Regions from separate parts of the Arthrobacter ginsengisoli genome, predicted to be linked through region 2. Evidence: predicted binding sites of a transcription regulator. Region 2 holds the regulator's gene; the other holds the start of a gene.
What was found. The regulator HrcA, encoded in region 2, represses chaperone genes, less so after heat shock. The targets are predictions, from matches to a motif close to TTNGCACTCGNNNNNNNCGAGTGCNAA.
Positions count from the first base shown of each region.

Region 1: the regulator HrcA is predicted to act here: its motif matches at 5,055-5,081, upstream of groES (co-chaperone GroES).

Region 1 is NZ_JAVDVQ010000005.1:75,191-82,921, reverse strand. Features, by position in the region: gene J2X01_RS07655 (flavin-containing monooxygenase) at 1-575, opposite strand, end outside; gene J2X01_RS07650 (hypothetical protein) at 595-984, opposite strand; gene J2X01_RS07645 (helix-turn-helix transcriptional regulator) at 1,111-2,742, opposite strand; gene groL (chaperonin GroEL) at 2,915-4,525, opposite strand; gene groES (co-chaperone GroES) at 4,602-4,898, opposite strand; gene J2X01_RS07630 (hypothetical protein) at 5,609-6,040, opposite strand; gene J2X01_RS07625 (THUMP-like domain-containing protein) at 6,098-7,318, shown strand; gene J2X01_RS07620 (shikimate 5-dehydrogenase) at 7,361-7,731, opposite strand, start outside.
Region 2 is NZ_JAVDVQ010000001.1:142,806-150,536, forward strand. Features, by position in the region: gene J2X01_RS00700 (GerMN domain-containing protein) at 1-166, shown strand, start outside; gene J2X01_RS00705 (16S rRNA (uracil(1498)-N(3))-methyltransferase) at 176-955, opposite strand; gene dnaJ (molecular chaperone DnaJ) at 958-2,085, opposite strand; gene hrcA (heat-inducible transcriptional repressor HrcA) at 2,192-3,205, opposite strand; gene J2X01_RS00720 (DUF3097 domain-containing protein) at 3,418-4,260, shown strand; gene J2X01_RS00725 (DUF4870 domain-containing protein) at 4,404-4,823, shown strand; gene hemW (radical SAM family heme chaperone HemW) at 4,922-6,160, opposite strand; gene lepA (translation elongation factor 4) at 6,203-7,731, opposite strand, start outside.

The sequences.
Region 1 (7,731 bases), on a different contig from region 2:
GGGTGGCTCCGGGACACTTCGAGGGCAATCTCCGCTCCCGAGTTCCCCAGCCCGACGATCAGGACAGGGCCTTCCTGGAGCTGCTGAGGGTTCCGATATGCACTGGAATGGAACTGGACAATGGTGGCTGCCAGTTCCGCGGCGAAACCCGGCACTTTGGGCGTCTGGCTGGATCCGGTGGCCACGACGACGTTGTGCGCCTTCCATTGGCGGCCGTTGGCGGCGGCGACGAAGCGGTCCTCCTCCCGCCACAGGTGTTCCACCCGGACTCCGGTGAGGACGGGCAGCTCGAATCTTGCCGCGTAGCCCTCGAGGTATCCGGCCAGGTCATCCTTGCTGGGGAAGGACAATGGATCCGCCGGGAACCGGGCGCCGGGGAGTCCGTCGTACTTTGCGGGCGTAAACAGCCGGAGCGACTCCCACCGCTGGCGCCAAGCGTCGCCGATCCGCGGATGTGCATCCAGGATCAGGAACGTCCGGTGTTGCTCTTTCAGGTAGTGGCCGATGGCAAGGCCTGCCTGCCCGCCACCGATGATCATGGTGTCCAGCGTGCCGGTCACGCCGTTGTTGTTCATGACTGCTCTCCTTAATCGTTCACTGGGATACTGACGGCTGAACCTTCCGTGGGCCGCCGTCCGGCCGGCCGTTGGGCCGCTTGTCGGGCCGGCTGTCGGGCTGGCTGTCGGGCTGGCTGTCGGTGCCCTGCCCGCCGGCACTGCCCTGCCCGCCGTCCCGGTAACGCAGCCACCATGCCAGCATCAGCGCGTACGCCAGGAGATAGGCCATGTGCAGGGTCCAGATGGGGCCGGCCGGAAGGTTGAAGACGTACACGGAATGGACGGCGTTGGCGACGTTGGTCAGCATCAGGTTCCCGAAGCTGTAGGAAGCCAGGTCCTTGGTCCGTGCCGCCTTGACCAGCATCGGCAGCATTCCGACGGCGAACAGCGCCGTGGAAAGTATGCCTGCGAGCACTGGGAGGTTCATGCTTTGAGGCTACGGCTGCGCGCCCGGGCTCCGCGTCGGCAGAATCATGCAAGTTCCCTCACGGCGCTGCTGCGTATTTCTGTGCAGGCGGAAAGGCGGTGCGGCTGAATCCCGCCGTGCGGGTTCTTAGCCTGCGAGCCCGTGCTCATACGCATAGCTGGTCGCGGCCGCCCGGGAAGTCAGGCCCAGTTTCAGGAAGATGTTGCTGAGGTGCCGGGCAACCGTCTTTTCACTCAAGAACAGTTCACCGGCGATGCCCCGGTTAGTCTTTCCGGTGGCCACCAGCTGGAGGATTTCGCACTCGCGGCGGGTGAGTGGACCGGCCGGGGCCGGCGTGCCTTCGCTCATCAGCGACGCCGCCCAGGTTGCCGCCGGTGCCGCTCCCAGCTCCAGCAGTGTTGTGTGGGCCGCTTCGAGGTGCATTAGCGCCGAGGCCTCATCGCCCAGGGCGCGGCAGGCGCGGCCGGCCAGCGCCTGGCAGCGTGCGGCCTCGAAGGGAACGCCCAATTCCTGCCACAGCCTCCACGCCTCGCGCAGGGATGCGGACGCGCCGAGGGCGTCGCCCCGGGCCAGACGGACCGCGCCGTCAGCCTGGCTGGCAAGGGCCCGGACCATGGGCTTGGGCGTTTCCCGGGCGAAGGCGGCCAACTCGTCCGCGCCGTTGCTGGCCGCGTCGAGGTCGTCGGCGGCGACCTCGATTTCCACCAGCGCGGGCAGCAGCTGCCGTCGGGTGCCGGGGGCCGTGGTGGCAGCCCGCCTGATGGCGGCCTGTGCCTTCGGTGCCTCGCCGCGGGCCAGGGCAAGGAGGGAAAGGCCCGGCTGGGGTTCATACCCGCTCCGGGCGGCCTGCCGGTAGGAGGCTTCGGCCGCATCCAGGTTGCCGGTAACCCGTTGGATGTCACCTTCCTCGACAAACGCGCCGTACAGCGCCTGCGGGTCTCCCCGTGCCGCAAGGGACTGGGCTGCCTTTGCTGCTTCCAGCGCTTCGGGCCAGGCACCGTGGAGGCGGAAGAGTTCGGCGCGGTGGGCCTGGCACTGGCCGCTGAAGGCCACCAGTCCAGGCTGGTTGAGGCACCAGTGGTCCAGGGCGGCTGTCCATTCCAGCGCACGCCCCAGGTCGAAGACCACGTGGCAGTATGCGATCACGGCGCAATACGCGATGCCGCAGGGTACCGGGGACAGCTCGCCGGCGGTGACGGCCACCATGACCTCGTCCAGCATCCCGAGCCCTTCATCGGCCCGGCCAAGCATGATGGTGGCCTGGCCTTTGCCCAGAAGGGAAAGTGCGGCCAGCTCCCGGTCCTGGAACCTTTGGCCGATGTCCGCCACCTGGGCAAAAATCTGCAGCGCGCCCGCAGGGTCACCGCCAAAGAGCTTGCCGACACCCATCGGGAGGAGCGTGAGGCCCTGCACGGCGCTGGGCTCGTGCAATTCATCCACGAGCCGCTGGCCGCGGGCCAACCATCCCCCCGCCCGGGACATCTCCCCCACGGTGATGAGATGTAAGCCCAGCCAGCCGGCACACCGGGCCGCGCCGACAACGTCGCCGACAACCAGGAACTCCTCATGGGCCCGGGTCAGCGAATCCAGGCCGGCAATGGTGTTTCCCGTGAGGATTTCTGCAGTTGCCAGCCGCTCAAGGTCAGTCGCCGGCAGTCCGCCGCGCTGGTCGGCATCACGGTAGCTCTGTTGGGCATCGGTCCAGCGCTGCTCGCGGAACGCTGATCGGCCCTGGTCCATGCCCGTCTCAGCGGACATCTGGCCTCCCTCCGGATACCATCAGCCCGGCCGGCGTCACAGCTGCCACTTGCCGGAAGCGCCGGCCCTTTAAGCGCCACGCTACGCCCGCGCCACATCGGGCACAACGGGCTCAATGCACAAAAAACCGGCCCAGCGGAGGCTGGACCGGTTTTTGTGCGCTGGCTGCAGCCTAGTGGCTGTGGCCTGCGTGCTCATCTTGGTCAGCAGGCTTCTCGACCACGAGGGTTTCCGTGGTGAGCACCAGTGCGGCGATGGAAGCCGCGTTGCGGAGGGCCGCACGCGTTACCTTCACGGGGTCGATGACGCCGGCCGCGATCAGGTCTTCATAGACGCCGGTCTTGGCGTTGAAGCCCTGGTTGTTCGCGGATTCGGCCACCTTGGCGACAACGACGTAGCCGTCGAAGCCGGCGTTCTGGGCGATCCAGCGCAGCGGCTGGGTCAGTGCCCGGCGGACGATGCCGACAGCGGCAGCTGCGTCACCCTCGAGGGCCTTGACGGCAGGGTCCTCGTCGAGCGCCTTGAGGGCGTGGATGAGGGCGGCGCCGCCGCCGGCCACGATGCCTTCTTCCAGGGCTGCGCGGGTCGAGGACACGGCGTCCTCGATGCGGTGCTTCTTTTCCTTCAGCTCGACCTCGGTGGCTGCGCCGACCTTGATCACGCCAATCCCGCCGGCCAGCTTGGCCAGGCGCTCCTGCAGCTTTTCCTTGTCCCAGTCGGAATCGGTGCGGGTCAGCTCGGCGCGCAGCTGGGAAACCCGGGCTGCGACGTCTTCTGCCGAACCGGCACCGTCAACGATCGTGGTGTTGTCCTTGGTGATGGTGATGCGCCGGGCGGTGCCCAGCACCTCCAGGCCGACCGTGTCCAGGCTGAGGCCCAGTTCCGGCGAGACAACCTGTGCGCCCGTGAGGGTAGCGATGTCCTGCAGCATGGCCTTGCGGCGGTCGCCGAAGCCCGGAGCCTTGACGGCAACGACGTTCAGGGTGCCGCGGATGCGGTTGACGATCAGCGTGGAGAGTGCCTCGCCGTCGACGTCCTCGGCGATGATGAAGAGCGGCTTGGAGCTCTGCAGCGCCTTCTCCAGCAGCGGCAGGAAGTCCTGGACCGAGGAGATCTTGCCCTGGTTGATCAGGATCAGGGCGTCTTCGAGGACAGCTTCCTGGCGTTCCGCGTCGGTGACGAAGTACGGGGACAGGTAGCCCTTGTCGAACTGCATGCCCTCGGTGAGGACCAGTTCGGTCTGCGTGGTGGAGGATTCCTCGATGGTGATCACACCATCCTTGCCGACCTTGTCGAATGCCTCGGCGAGGAGCTCGCCGATCTCGTCGCTCTGGGCGGAGATGGAGGCGACGTTGGCGACCTGGGTGCCTTCGACCGGGCGGGCGTTTTCGAGCAGGCGGGCGGCGATGGCCTCAACAGAGACCTCGATGCCGCGCTTGATCTGGCCCGGGGCGGCGCCGGCCGCAACGTTGCGGAGGCCTTCCTTGACCAGGGCCTGTGCCAGCACGGTGGCGGTGGTGGTGCCGTCGCCGGCGACGTCGTTGGTCTTGGTGGCGACCTCCTTGGCAAGCTGCGCGCCAAGGTTCTCGTACGGGTCGTCCAGCTCGACTTCACGGGCGATGGTGACACCATCGTTGGTGATCGTGGGGGCGCCCCACTTCTTGTCCAGCACGACGTTACGGCCGCGCGGGCCAAGCGTCACCTTGACCGTATTGGCGAGCTTATCGATGCCGGCTTCAAGCGACCGGCGGGCAGCGTCGTTAAACGCAAGCTGCTTTGCCATGGTTTTGTCCTTTCAAGACAGAACCCCGCGCGACTGACCCGTCAAAGAAGGATCGGCGGCGCGGGGTCCAAGAGAGTTACTTTACGACGATCGCCAGGACGTCGCGGGCGGACAGTACGAGGTACTCGGTGCCGCCGGTCTTGACTTCAGTTCCGCCGTACTTGGAGTAGATAACAACGTCACCGACGGTGACGTCGATCGGAACGCGGTTGCCGTTGTCGTCAAAACGGCCGGGGCCTACTGCGACAACTTCGCCTTCCTGCGGCTTTTCCTGCGCGGAGTCCGGGATAACCAGGCCGGAAGCCGTGGTCTGCTCGGCTTCGAGCGGGCGGACAACAATACGATCCTCAAGAGGCTTAATAGAGACCGACAATGACCTCTCCTTTTCGTCAGCAAATTCGTGGACATTAAAGCTGTGGGGCCAAGGCGTACAAACCGTCGTCGCGGTGCCGGCAGCAGCCTGGCTGATAAAGCTTCAGGTGTTAGCACCCTCCTAGGGAGAGTGCTAATGACGACTCTATGTAAGGAGTTAGCACTCGGTCAAGGCGAGTGCCAGAATTACGTTCCCGGTGAACGCCGGCCCCTCACCGGACATGCCCTCCCGTGACCTCCGGCAATGGACATTTCGGCATTATGTCCAGTTCCTGCGCTGAGGGGTGGACATGCCCACCGGGTGCGGAATGCCTGGGAGGACATGCCCATCCTTGGCTGCGGCCTGTGGACACTTGGGCATTGTGCTCGCCGCCGGCGCCGAAGGAGGGACATGTCCACCGGGTGCGGAATGCCCAGGAGGACATGCCCATCCCTGACTGCGGCCAGAGTGCTCTCTGCCGGCGCCGAGGGGTGGACATGCCCACCGCGTGCGGAATGCCCAGGAGGACATGCCCACCCTCGGCTGCGGCCAGGGGACACTTGGGCATTATGCTCGCCGCCGGCGCCGAAGGATGGACATGTTCACCGGGTGCGGAGTACCCAGGAGGACCTGCCCACCCTTGGCTGCGGCCAGGGGACACTTGGGCATTGTGCTCGCCGCCGGCACCGAAGGATGGACATGTCCACCGGGTGCGGAGCGGCGCCGCCGGACTACCGTCCGCCGAGGTCCTCGAAGTCGACGTCCTCACCGGTCTCCCCGTCGTCGGAACCCGCCTCGTTCCGGTGCCGGTACAGCACCAGGCCGCCGGCCGCGGCCAGGACAAAGCCCAAGACGAGGAAGACGACGCCGCCGGCGCGGACCCCGGCGTAGCTCTCGCGGATCGCCTTCGCCTCGTCGGTGGCGTCCGTGACGGCCTTGCCGCCGACCGAGTAGACCGTGGCGTTGAAGGAATCCAGGAGGAAGATAATGACCAGCAGCGCCGCGCAGACGACGGCGATAACGCCGCCGGCGATGAGCGCCGGCCGGGCGTAGCGGGCCAGTCCCTGGCGGGCGGGAGCGCCGCCGTCGGCGTCCTGCCGGGCGGCGTCGACCGTCTGGTAGCTTTCGTCCGTGCTGCTGGTTGCCGTGCCGCTGTCTTCCATGCCGTCAAGCCTATCGGGCGCACGGTCTCAACCTCGCCCTGAACTAGGCTTGATTGCATGGCTGACGCACCGCAGGACCAGATTGCCCCGCTCCTCAACCCCGAGGGCTGGGAGCTGCTGGCATCACTCGGGCCGTACCGGGAGGACGAGGCGTTCCGTCTCAACGCCTCCCTCCGGAAGGCCGGCCACTCCCCCGAGCTCGTCTCCGCGGTGCTCACCCAGTCCCGGCTGCGGACCAAGGCCGAGGCCAAGTTCGGCGAGTTCGCCCGGCAGATGATCTTCACCCAGGCGGGCCTGGAGCAGGCCACCCGGCTCACCGTGGCGGCCCGGCACGCGCAGCGCTTCGCGGAAGCCGGCGTGCAGCATGTTGCGGATCTTGGCTGCGGCCTCGGCGCCGACGCCATGGCACTCGCCTCCCTGGACATCCAGGTCACGGCCGTGGAAATGGACGAGACCACCGCCGCCTGCGCCACCATGAACCTGATCCCGTTCCGGAACGCCACCGTGGTCCACTCCGATGCGACGGCGTTTGCGCTCGACGGGATCGACGGCGTCTGGCTCGACCCGGCACGCCGGACCACCTCCACGTCGGGCACGAAGCGGCTGTGGGATCCGGAGGACTTCTCCCCTCCGCTGTCCTTCGTCGAGTCCCTGGCCGGAGCCGGCCTGGCCGTGGGGGTCAAGATGGGCCCGGGCATGCCGCACGATTCGGTGCCCCGGGACTGCGAAGCCCAGTGGGTTTCGGTGGGCGGGGACGTCACCGAAGTGGCGCTGTGGTTCAACGCGGTCCGGCGCCCCGGGATCCGGCGGGCCGCCCTGCTGCTCGGCCCCGCGGGCGCGTCGGAACTCAGCAGCGCCGAGGACTTCGACGGCGGCCCGGCCGCCCCGGTGGGTCCGGTCGAGGGTTACCTCTACGAGCCCGACGGCGCCGTCATCCGCGCCGGGCTGGTGGCCGATGTCGCGCTCCAGCTGGGCGGGCACCTCGTGGACGAGCACATCGCCTACATCTGCGCCCCGGAACTTCAGGACACCCCGTTTGCCCGGGCCTACAAGGTCCTGGAGGTGATGCCGTACAACGTCAAGGCGCTGAAGGCCTGGGTTAAGGACCAGGGCATCGGAGTGCTGGACATCAAGAAGCGCGGCACCTCGGTCACCCCGGAGGAACTGCGCAAACAGTTGTTGCCCGGAGGGCACAAGGGCCGGGGCAAGAACACAGCCACCCTGGTCCTCACCAGGATCGGCGAGGAGCGGGTGGCCATTTCGGTCCAGCCGGTCTAGAACCGGCGCCGCCGGCTGGCCATATTCCCGGTTTCCGGGAGGCTACTGGGCCCGCATAAAGTCCTCGGCCGCCCGGACCTGCTCGTCGCCGGGCCGGATCCCGGTGTACAGCACAAACTGTTCCAGCGCCTGGATGGTCGCCACCTCCGCGCCGGTGATCACGGTCTTGCCGGCCGCCCGGGCGGCCTTGATCAGCGGCGTCTCGGCCGGCAACGCGACGACGTCGAACACCACCGTCGCGGCGTCGATCGCCGACGGCGGGAAGGACAGGGAATCGGCGTCCGGGCCGCCCGCCATGCCCACCGGCGTGACGTTGATGATCATGTCGGCCCGCCCGGCGGCGGACGGATCGACGTCGGCGCGCCAGGCGAAGCCGTAGAGCCCGGCGAGCGCCCGGCCGGCTTCCTCGTTGC
Region 2 (7,731 bases):
CCTGAACGGGACCATGACCGCCTCGGCCGAGGCCGGACAATCAGGTGCCTTCAGCCTCTTGGTCAACCTGGGCCCGGGCAACTATGAGGTCCGCGTGTCCCAGCTTGAGGACGGCAATCCGGCGGAGGACCTCAACGTCGACACCCGCGGGTTCACGGTTAAGTAGCCGGACCGGCTACCAGCGGCCCAGGATGTCGCTGGCGAGGACCGTCGCGGCTGGACCTGCCGTCGACGAGCGCAGCACATGGTGGCCCAGCAGGGCCGTGACTGCACCGGCGCCGCAGAGCCTGGTGACTTCCCGCGGGCTGATGCCGCCCTCAGGGCCCACGATCAGCAGCACCTCACCGTCCTGCTCCGCCCCGTCGCCGGCGGGCCGGGCCCCCTGCCAGGCCTCCAGCACCTGCCGCAGCGGGCGCACGGCGTCCTCGTGCAGGATGATGGCGAGATCGGCGGCAGCCACTGCCGCCTGCAGCCCGGCGCCGTCGACGGCGGTGCGGACCTCCGGGATCCAGGCCCGGCGGGCCTGCTTGGCGGCCGCCGTGACGACGGACTGCCACTTCGCATGGGCCTTGGCCGCACGCTCCGCCTTCCAGCGCACTATCGATCGCTCGGCCTGCCAGGGGATGACGGCATCGATCCCCAGTTCGGTGGCAGTCTCGGCGGCGAGCTCATCCCGGTCCCCTTTCGCGAGGGCCTGGACCAGGACGAGCCGGACCGCAGGCCGGGGCTCGTCGGAGACGGCGGTGCATTCCACCGTCAGCTCCCCGGGTGCGACGGCGGCGACAGTTCCGCTGAGCCGTTTGCCGGCACCGTCGGCGATATCCACCGCTTCCCCCACGGCAAGACGCTTCACCGTGACCGCGTGGCGTGCCTCGGGTCCGTCAAGGACGAAGACGCCGCCGGGGGCCAGCCCGTCCAGGGTGCCGGGGGCAGTGAAAAAGACCGGGTTGCTCACCGCTACAGGTTACCGAGCCGGTCCCGGAGCTTCGAGAAGACGCCGCCGGTCCCGGCGAGCTTGCCTTCGGTGAAGTGTTCCCCGCGCAGCTTGGCGAGCTGGCGGAGCAGCTCCTCCTGGGCCGGGTCGAGTTTCGCCGGCGTGTCCACCTGCAGGTGGACCTTGAGGTCGCCGCGGCCGTAGCCGCGCAGGTGGGTGACGCCCAGCCCGCGGAGGGTGATGACCTCGCCGGACTGCGTGCCGGCTTTGACATCGATCTCCTGCCGGCCGTCGAAAGTGTCGAGCGAGATCTCGGTGCCCAGCGCGGCGGCAGTCATCGGGATGTTGAGGCTGGCGTGGAGGTCATCGCCGTCTCGCACGTAGGTGGCGTCATTGTTGACCCGGATCTCCACATAGAGGTCGCCCGCGGGTCCGCCGGCGGGTCCGGCCTCGCCCTGGCCGGAGAGCTGGATGCGGGTGCCGGTGGCGACGCCGGCGGGAACCTTGACTGTCAGCGTGCGCCGGCTGCGGATCCGGCCCTGGCCGGCGCATTCGTTGCAGGGGTCGTTGATGACGGTGCCGAAGCCCGCGCAGGAACCGCAGGGGGCAGACGTCATGACCTGGCCGAGGATGGAGCGCACGGCGCGCTGGACCTGGCCGCTGCCGCCGCAGATGTCGCAGCGTTCCGGGTGGCTGCCCTCACGGCAGCACGAGCCCTCACAGGTGGGGCAGGTGACGGCCGTGTCGACTTCGATCTTCTTGTTGACACCGAACACGGCGTCGCGGAGGTCGATCCGAACGCTGATCAGGGCGTCCTGGCCGCGGCGGACCCGTGAGGCCGGCCCGGCCTGGCCGCCGGCGCCGAAGAACGTGTCGAAAATATCCTGGAACGCGAAGCCCTGGCCGGAGTAGCTGCCGCCGCCGAAGCCGTTGTCGGTGCCGTTCTCGTTGCCCGTGGTGTCGTAGATCCGGCGCTTCTGCGGATCGGAAAGCACCTCGTATGCGTGCGTGACGGCCTTGAAACGGTCCGACGCGTCATCCCCGGGATTGACATCCGGGTGGAGGTTGCGTGCCAGCTTGCGGTAGGCCTTCTTGATTTCTTCGCCCGTGGCTTCACGGGAGACTCCAAGAACGTCGTAATGGCTGCTCAAAGTTTTGTATCTCTTCCTGGTTGTACTGCCGGTTAGGGGCAAGAAGCCTTGTGGGGTGGGACGTCCGGTGTGTCCCGGTGGGTTCCGGACGGTCGGCCGTGATCCGTCAGGGGCCCAGAATCCTGGACAGGTAGCGGGCCACCGCCCGGACCGCGGCCATGGTGGTCGGATAGTCCATCCTGGTGGGGCCAAGGACGCCGATCTTCGAGCTCGCGTCCGGGCCGTAGCCGGTCGCCACCACCGAGGCCTCCGCGAGCCCGTCGTATGGATTCTCCCGGCCAATACTGACGGTCACACCCCTCGGGTCCGCGGCCATGTCACCCAGCAGGCGGAGCATGACCACCTGCTCCTCGAGCGCTTCCAGTACCGGGCCGATGCTGAGCGGGAAGTCCACGTTGGAGCGGGCGAGGTTGGCGGTTCCGGCCATGACCATGCGCTCCTCGCGGCTGCTCGCGGCCAGCGCCTCCAGGCCCCGGGCCAAGGCCTGTGCGTCGGCGCGGCGCGCGGCCGGGCAGGTGACAACCACGGACTTCAACGATTGCGGCAGCAGGTTCAGCGGTGTCCCGGAGAGGCTTCCGAGGAAACGCGTCCGCAGCTCGGACAGGGCCTCCTCGGACAGGTCCTGCCCCACGTCAATGACGCGCTGTTCCACTTTGCCGGTGTCCGCGATCAACACCACGAGCACCTTACGGGGTGCCAACAGGACGAATTCGATGTGCCGTACCTTGGCCCTGCTCAGATGCGGATATTGCACCACGGCGACCTGGTGGGTCAGCTGCGAGAGCAGCCGCACGGTGCGCTCCAGCACGTCGTCGAGGTCGTCGGAGCCCTCCAGCAAGGCCTGGATGGCGCGCCGTTCCGCCGGGGAGAGCGGTTTGACCGCCGAAATCTGGTCCACGAAGAGCCGGTAGCCCTTGTCGGTGGGAATCCGCCCGGCACTCGTATGCGGTGCGGTGATGAGGCCATCATCTTCCAGGGCCGCCATGTCATTGCGGATCGTGGCGCTGGACACGCCCAGGTGGTGCCGCTCGACGAGGGCCTTGGAGCCGACGGGTTCCCGTGAATGGACGTAGTCCTCCACGATGGCGCGCAGCACTTCGAGTTTGCGCGGTTCGCTCACGCTCCACCTCCAATCGACTGTCCCGCATCCGATGCCGCCGTAGCGGCCGCTCCGGACGCGCTGTGTTAGCACTCGACATGCCTAAGTGCTAACCAGTCTAATATGAGTCGCCGCGTTGTTAGCATTGGATTCGCTCCGGGCGTTCTTCCTGGGGCTGGTGTTTTCGGGCACAGCCCGCCGCAGCAATCCGAGTGCAAAGCAGTGTGTAACCGATGTCGTACCAGAACTGGGGTCCGCAGGACCTGTCCGCCCCCGCCAAGACGCAACTGCCGGAAGTGCCGGTGGAACGCGGCATGGTGCTCGAAGATGTGCAGTCCGGTTGGGTCGGCGCCGTCACCCGCGTGGAGAAGTCCGGCGGGATGCACGTCGTCGCCCTTGAAGACCGCCGCGGCAAGTCCCGGTCCTTCAGGCTCGGCTTTGGCTTCCTGCTGGAGGGACAGCCGATCCGGCTGATGCCACCGGCGCCGCGCGCCGCGGCGGCAGGAACCCGCACCGCCTCGGGCTCTGTCCGCGTACAGGGCCAGCGCGCCCAGGTCGCAAAGGCAAGCCGGATCTGGGTGGAGGGCAAGCACGACGCCGAACTCGTCGAAAGGGTCTGGGGCGACGATCTCCGGGTGGAGGGCATCGTGGTCGAGCCGTTGCACGGCATTGACGACCTGGCCGGCGCCGTCGCCGCCTTCCGGCCCGGACCCGGACGCCGGCTGGGCGTCCTGGTGGACCACCTGGTGCCGGATTCCAAGGAGTCCCGGATCGCCCAAGCCGTGATGGCCTCCCCCGGGGCTGCGGGGAACGTGCTGATTGTGGGCCATCCCTATGTGGATGTCTGGCAGGCGATCCGGCCGTCCGTGCTGGGAATCGAGAAGTGGCCGGTGATCCCGCGCGGGGTGGATTGGAAGACCGGCATCCTGACGGCGTTCGGCTGGCCGCACAGCACCAAGGAGGACATTGGCCTGGGCTGGCAGAAGCTCCTCGGTGCGGTCCGCAGCTACGCGGACCTGGAGCCCTCCCTGCTGGGCCGGGTGGAAGAGGTCATTGACTTCCTCACCGTTCCCTGAGGAACGCCGCGGCGGGCCGCCGCCAGCGGGCCGATCCTCGATTCGGCCCCCGAGCAAGTATTCTTGGTACGGCGGCTGTGCTCCTGGCACGGCCCCGGCAACTCCACGCACCGACGCAGCACCGCAATCCGAAGGACGACACCGTGGCAGATGACGCACGCGACCAGACTGGCAATCAGCTTGGCCATGGCCAGCCCCCGTACCATGGCGTTCCCGCGAATGCGCTGCCGCTGACGGCGAATGAGGACCGGCAGTGGGCCACGCTTGCCCACTTCGGGGGCATCCTGGGCTGCGTTCCCGCGCTGCTGATCTACCTGATCTTCAAGGACCGGGGCCCCTTCACGGCGCAGGAGTCCAAGGAGGCCCTGAACTTTACGCTGCCTCCCACGATTGCGGCCGTGTTGTGCAACCTGCTGGTGTTTGTACCGGTCGTGGGCAATATTTTCGCCGTCCTGGCCACGCTCATCTGGATCGCTGTGACGTGCTTCTCGGTGGCTGCGGGCATCCACGTCAACCGCGGCCAGCCGCACCGCTACGAGTTCAACCTCCGCTGGATTAAATAGCTGAGCCCGCACCCGGGCATTGGAGCCGGCCGCTGCCCATCAGGGCTGGCGGCCGGCTTTTTTGTGCGGAGCCTTTTCGGGCGGCCTGGTCCGCTGGCTTAGTCCGGCAGGATCCTGCGGACCACGGCGTCGGCCAGCAGCCGGCCCTTGAGCGTGAGGACGAGCCGGCCCTTGAATGCAGCCGCGGGGTCCACGAGGCCGTCGGCGATGAGACCGGCGACGGCGTGCCGCCCGGTGTCACCCAGGCCCCCGAGGCTTGGGATGTCGAGCCCGGAGTTCAGGCGGGCCTCCAGCATGACGCGCTCCACGTTGCGGGTCTGGGAATCAAGGGTCTCCCGGCCGGCGGCAGGCGACAGCCCGGCACCCAGGCGGTTCGCATAAGCGGTGGGGTGCTTGACGTTCCACCACCGGACGCCGCCGACGTGCGAGTGCGCACCGGGGCCGATGCCCCACCAGTCGTCCCCCCGCCAGTAGGCCAGGTTGTGCCGGCAGGCCTGCTCCGGGGTGCGGGACCAGTTGCTGACCTCGTACCAGGCGAGCCCGGCCGCGGAGATGAGTTCATCGGCGAGTTCGTACTTGGCCGCGTGATCGTCGTCGTCGATTTCCGGCACCTCGCCGCGGCGGATCTGCGCGGCCAGTTTGGTGCCGTCCTCGACAATGAGCGCGTAGGCGCTGATGTGGTCGGGGGCGTAGGACAGTGCCGTCTCGAGTGAGAAGCGCCAGTCCTCCAGCGACTCCCCCGGCGTCCCGTAGATCAGGTCGAGGCTGACGTCCAGGCCCGCGTCCCGGGCCCACCGGACCGCCTCGGGCACGCGGCTGGGCGTGTGGGTGCGGTCCAGCACCTTAAGGACGTGCGGCACGGCCGACTGCATGCCGAAGGACACCCGGGTGAAGCCGGCGTCGGCGAGCAGCTGGAGTGAAGCGGGGGTGACGGAATCCGGGTTTGCTTCGGTGGTCACCTCGGCGCCGGGCTCGAGGCCCCACGCCGCGACGGCGGCCCTGAGGATGCGGGCCAGGTCTTCGGCCGGCAGCAGCGTGGGCGTGCCGCCGCCGAAAAAGACCGTGCTGAGCGGACGCGCGGGCAGGCCGCTGTTTTTCAGGACAGCGGCTGCGAAGTCGACTTCCGCGACGGCAGTGCCGGCGTAGGCGTCCTGGGACGCCCCGCCGCCAAGTTCCGTGGCGGTGTAGGTGTTGAAGTCGCAGTACCCGCAGCGCACGGCGCAGAACGGAATGTGCACGTAGAGCCCGAAGGCGCGGCCCGCGGCGCCGTCGAGCGCCTGGCCGGGCAGCAGCCCGTCGGGCGGGGCCGGGTCGCCCAGCGGAAGGGCGCTAGGCACGGGCGCCGCCGGCCTGCATCGGGACAGTCTTCACCAGCACCGCTACTTCTTGGCCTTGTCCTTGGACTCGTCCGTGGTGAGGGCGGCGATGAAGGCCTCCTGCGGGACCTCGACGCGGCCCACCATCTTCATGCGCTTCTTGCCTTCCTTCTGCTTTTCCAGCAGTTTCCGCTTCCGGGTGATGTCGCCGCCGTAGCACTTGGCGAGCACGTCCTTGCGGATGGCGCGGATGCTTTCCCGGGCGATGATCCGGGAGCCAATGGCGGCCTGGATGGGCACCTCGAACTGCTGGCGCGGAATGAGTTCACGCAGCTTGCCGGTCATCATCACACCGTAGGCGTAGGCCTTGTCGCGGTGTGTGATGGCCGAGAACGCGTCCACCTGCTCGCCCTGGAGCATAATGTCGACCTTGACCAGATCGGCGACCTGCTCGCCGTCGGCCTTCCAGTCCAGCGACCCGTAGCCGCGGGTCTTGGACTTGAGGATGTCGAAGAAATCGAACACGATCTCGGCCAGCGGCAGGCGGTAACGGATTTCCACCCGGTCCTCGGAGAGATAGTCCATGCCGCCCATGACGCCGCGCCGGCTCTGGCACAGCTCCATGATGGCGCCGACAAACTCGTTCGGCGCCAGGATGGTGGCGGCGACCATCGGTTCGCGGACTTCGGCGATTTTGCCGCTCGGGTATTCGCTGGGGTTCGTGACGTGGACGACTCTCTTGTCCTCCAGCGTCACCTCGTATTCCACGTTGGGGGCGGTGGAGATCAGATCCAGCTTGTACTCGCGTTCGAGCCGCTCACGGGTGATTTCCAGGTGCAGCAGGCCGAGGAAACCAACGCGGAACCCGAAACCCAGGGCGGCTGACGTTTCGGGCTCGTAGACCAGTGCGGCGTCGTTGAGCATCAGCTTTTCCAACGCGTCCCGGAGCACCGGATAGTCCGTGCCATCCAGCGGGTACAGGCCGGAGAAGACCATGGGCTTGGCATCCGCGTAGCCGGGCAGGGATTCGGTCGCCGGCTTGGCCAGGTTGGTGACGGTGTCGCCCACCTTGGACAGGCGGACGTCCTTCACACCGGTGATGAGGTAGCCCACTTCGCCGACGCCGAGGCCCTTGGACGGGGTGGGCTCCGGGGAGCTCACGCCGATCTCGAGGAGTTCGTGCGTGGCCCGGGTGGACATCATCTGGATGCGTTCGCGGGGGTGCAGCATGCCGTCAACGACACGTACGTAGGTGACCACGCCGCGGTAGGTGTCGTAGACCGAGTCGAAGATCATGGCGCGGGCCGGGGCGTTCGGGTCACCGACGGGGGCGGGAAGGTCGCGGACGATCTTGTCGAGCAGGACTTCGACGCCCATGCCGGTCTTGCCGGAGACGCGGAGCACGTCGTCGGGGTCGCCGCCGATCAGGCTGGCGAGTTCCGCCGCGTACTTCTCGGGCTGGGCAGCCGGGAGGTCGATCTTGTTCAGGACCGGGATGATCGTGAGGTTGTTTTCCATCGCCAGGTAGAGGTTGGCGAGGGTTTGGGCCTCGATGCCCTGCGCGGCGTCGACGAGCAGCACTGCGCCTTCGC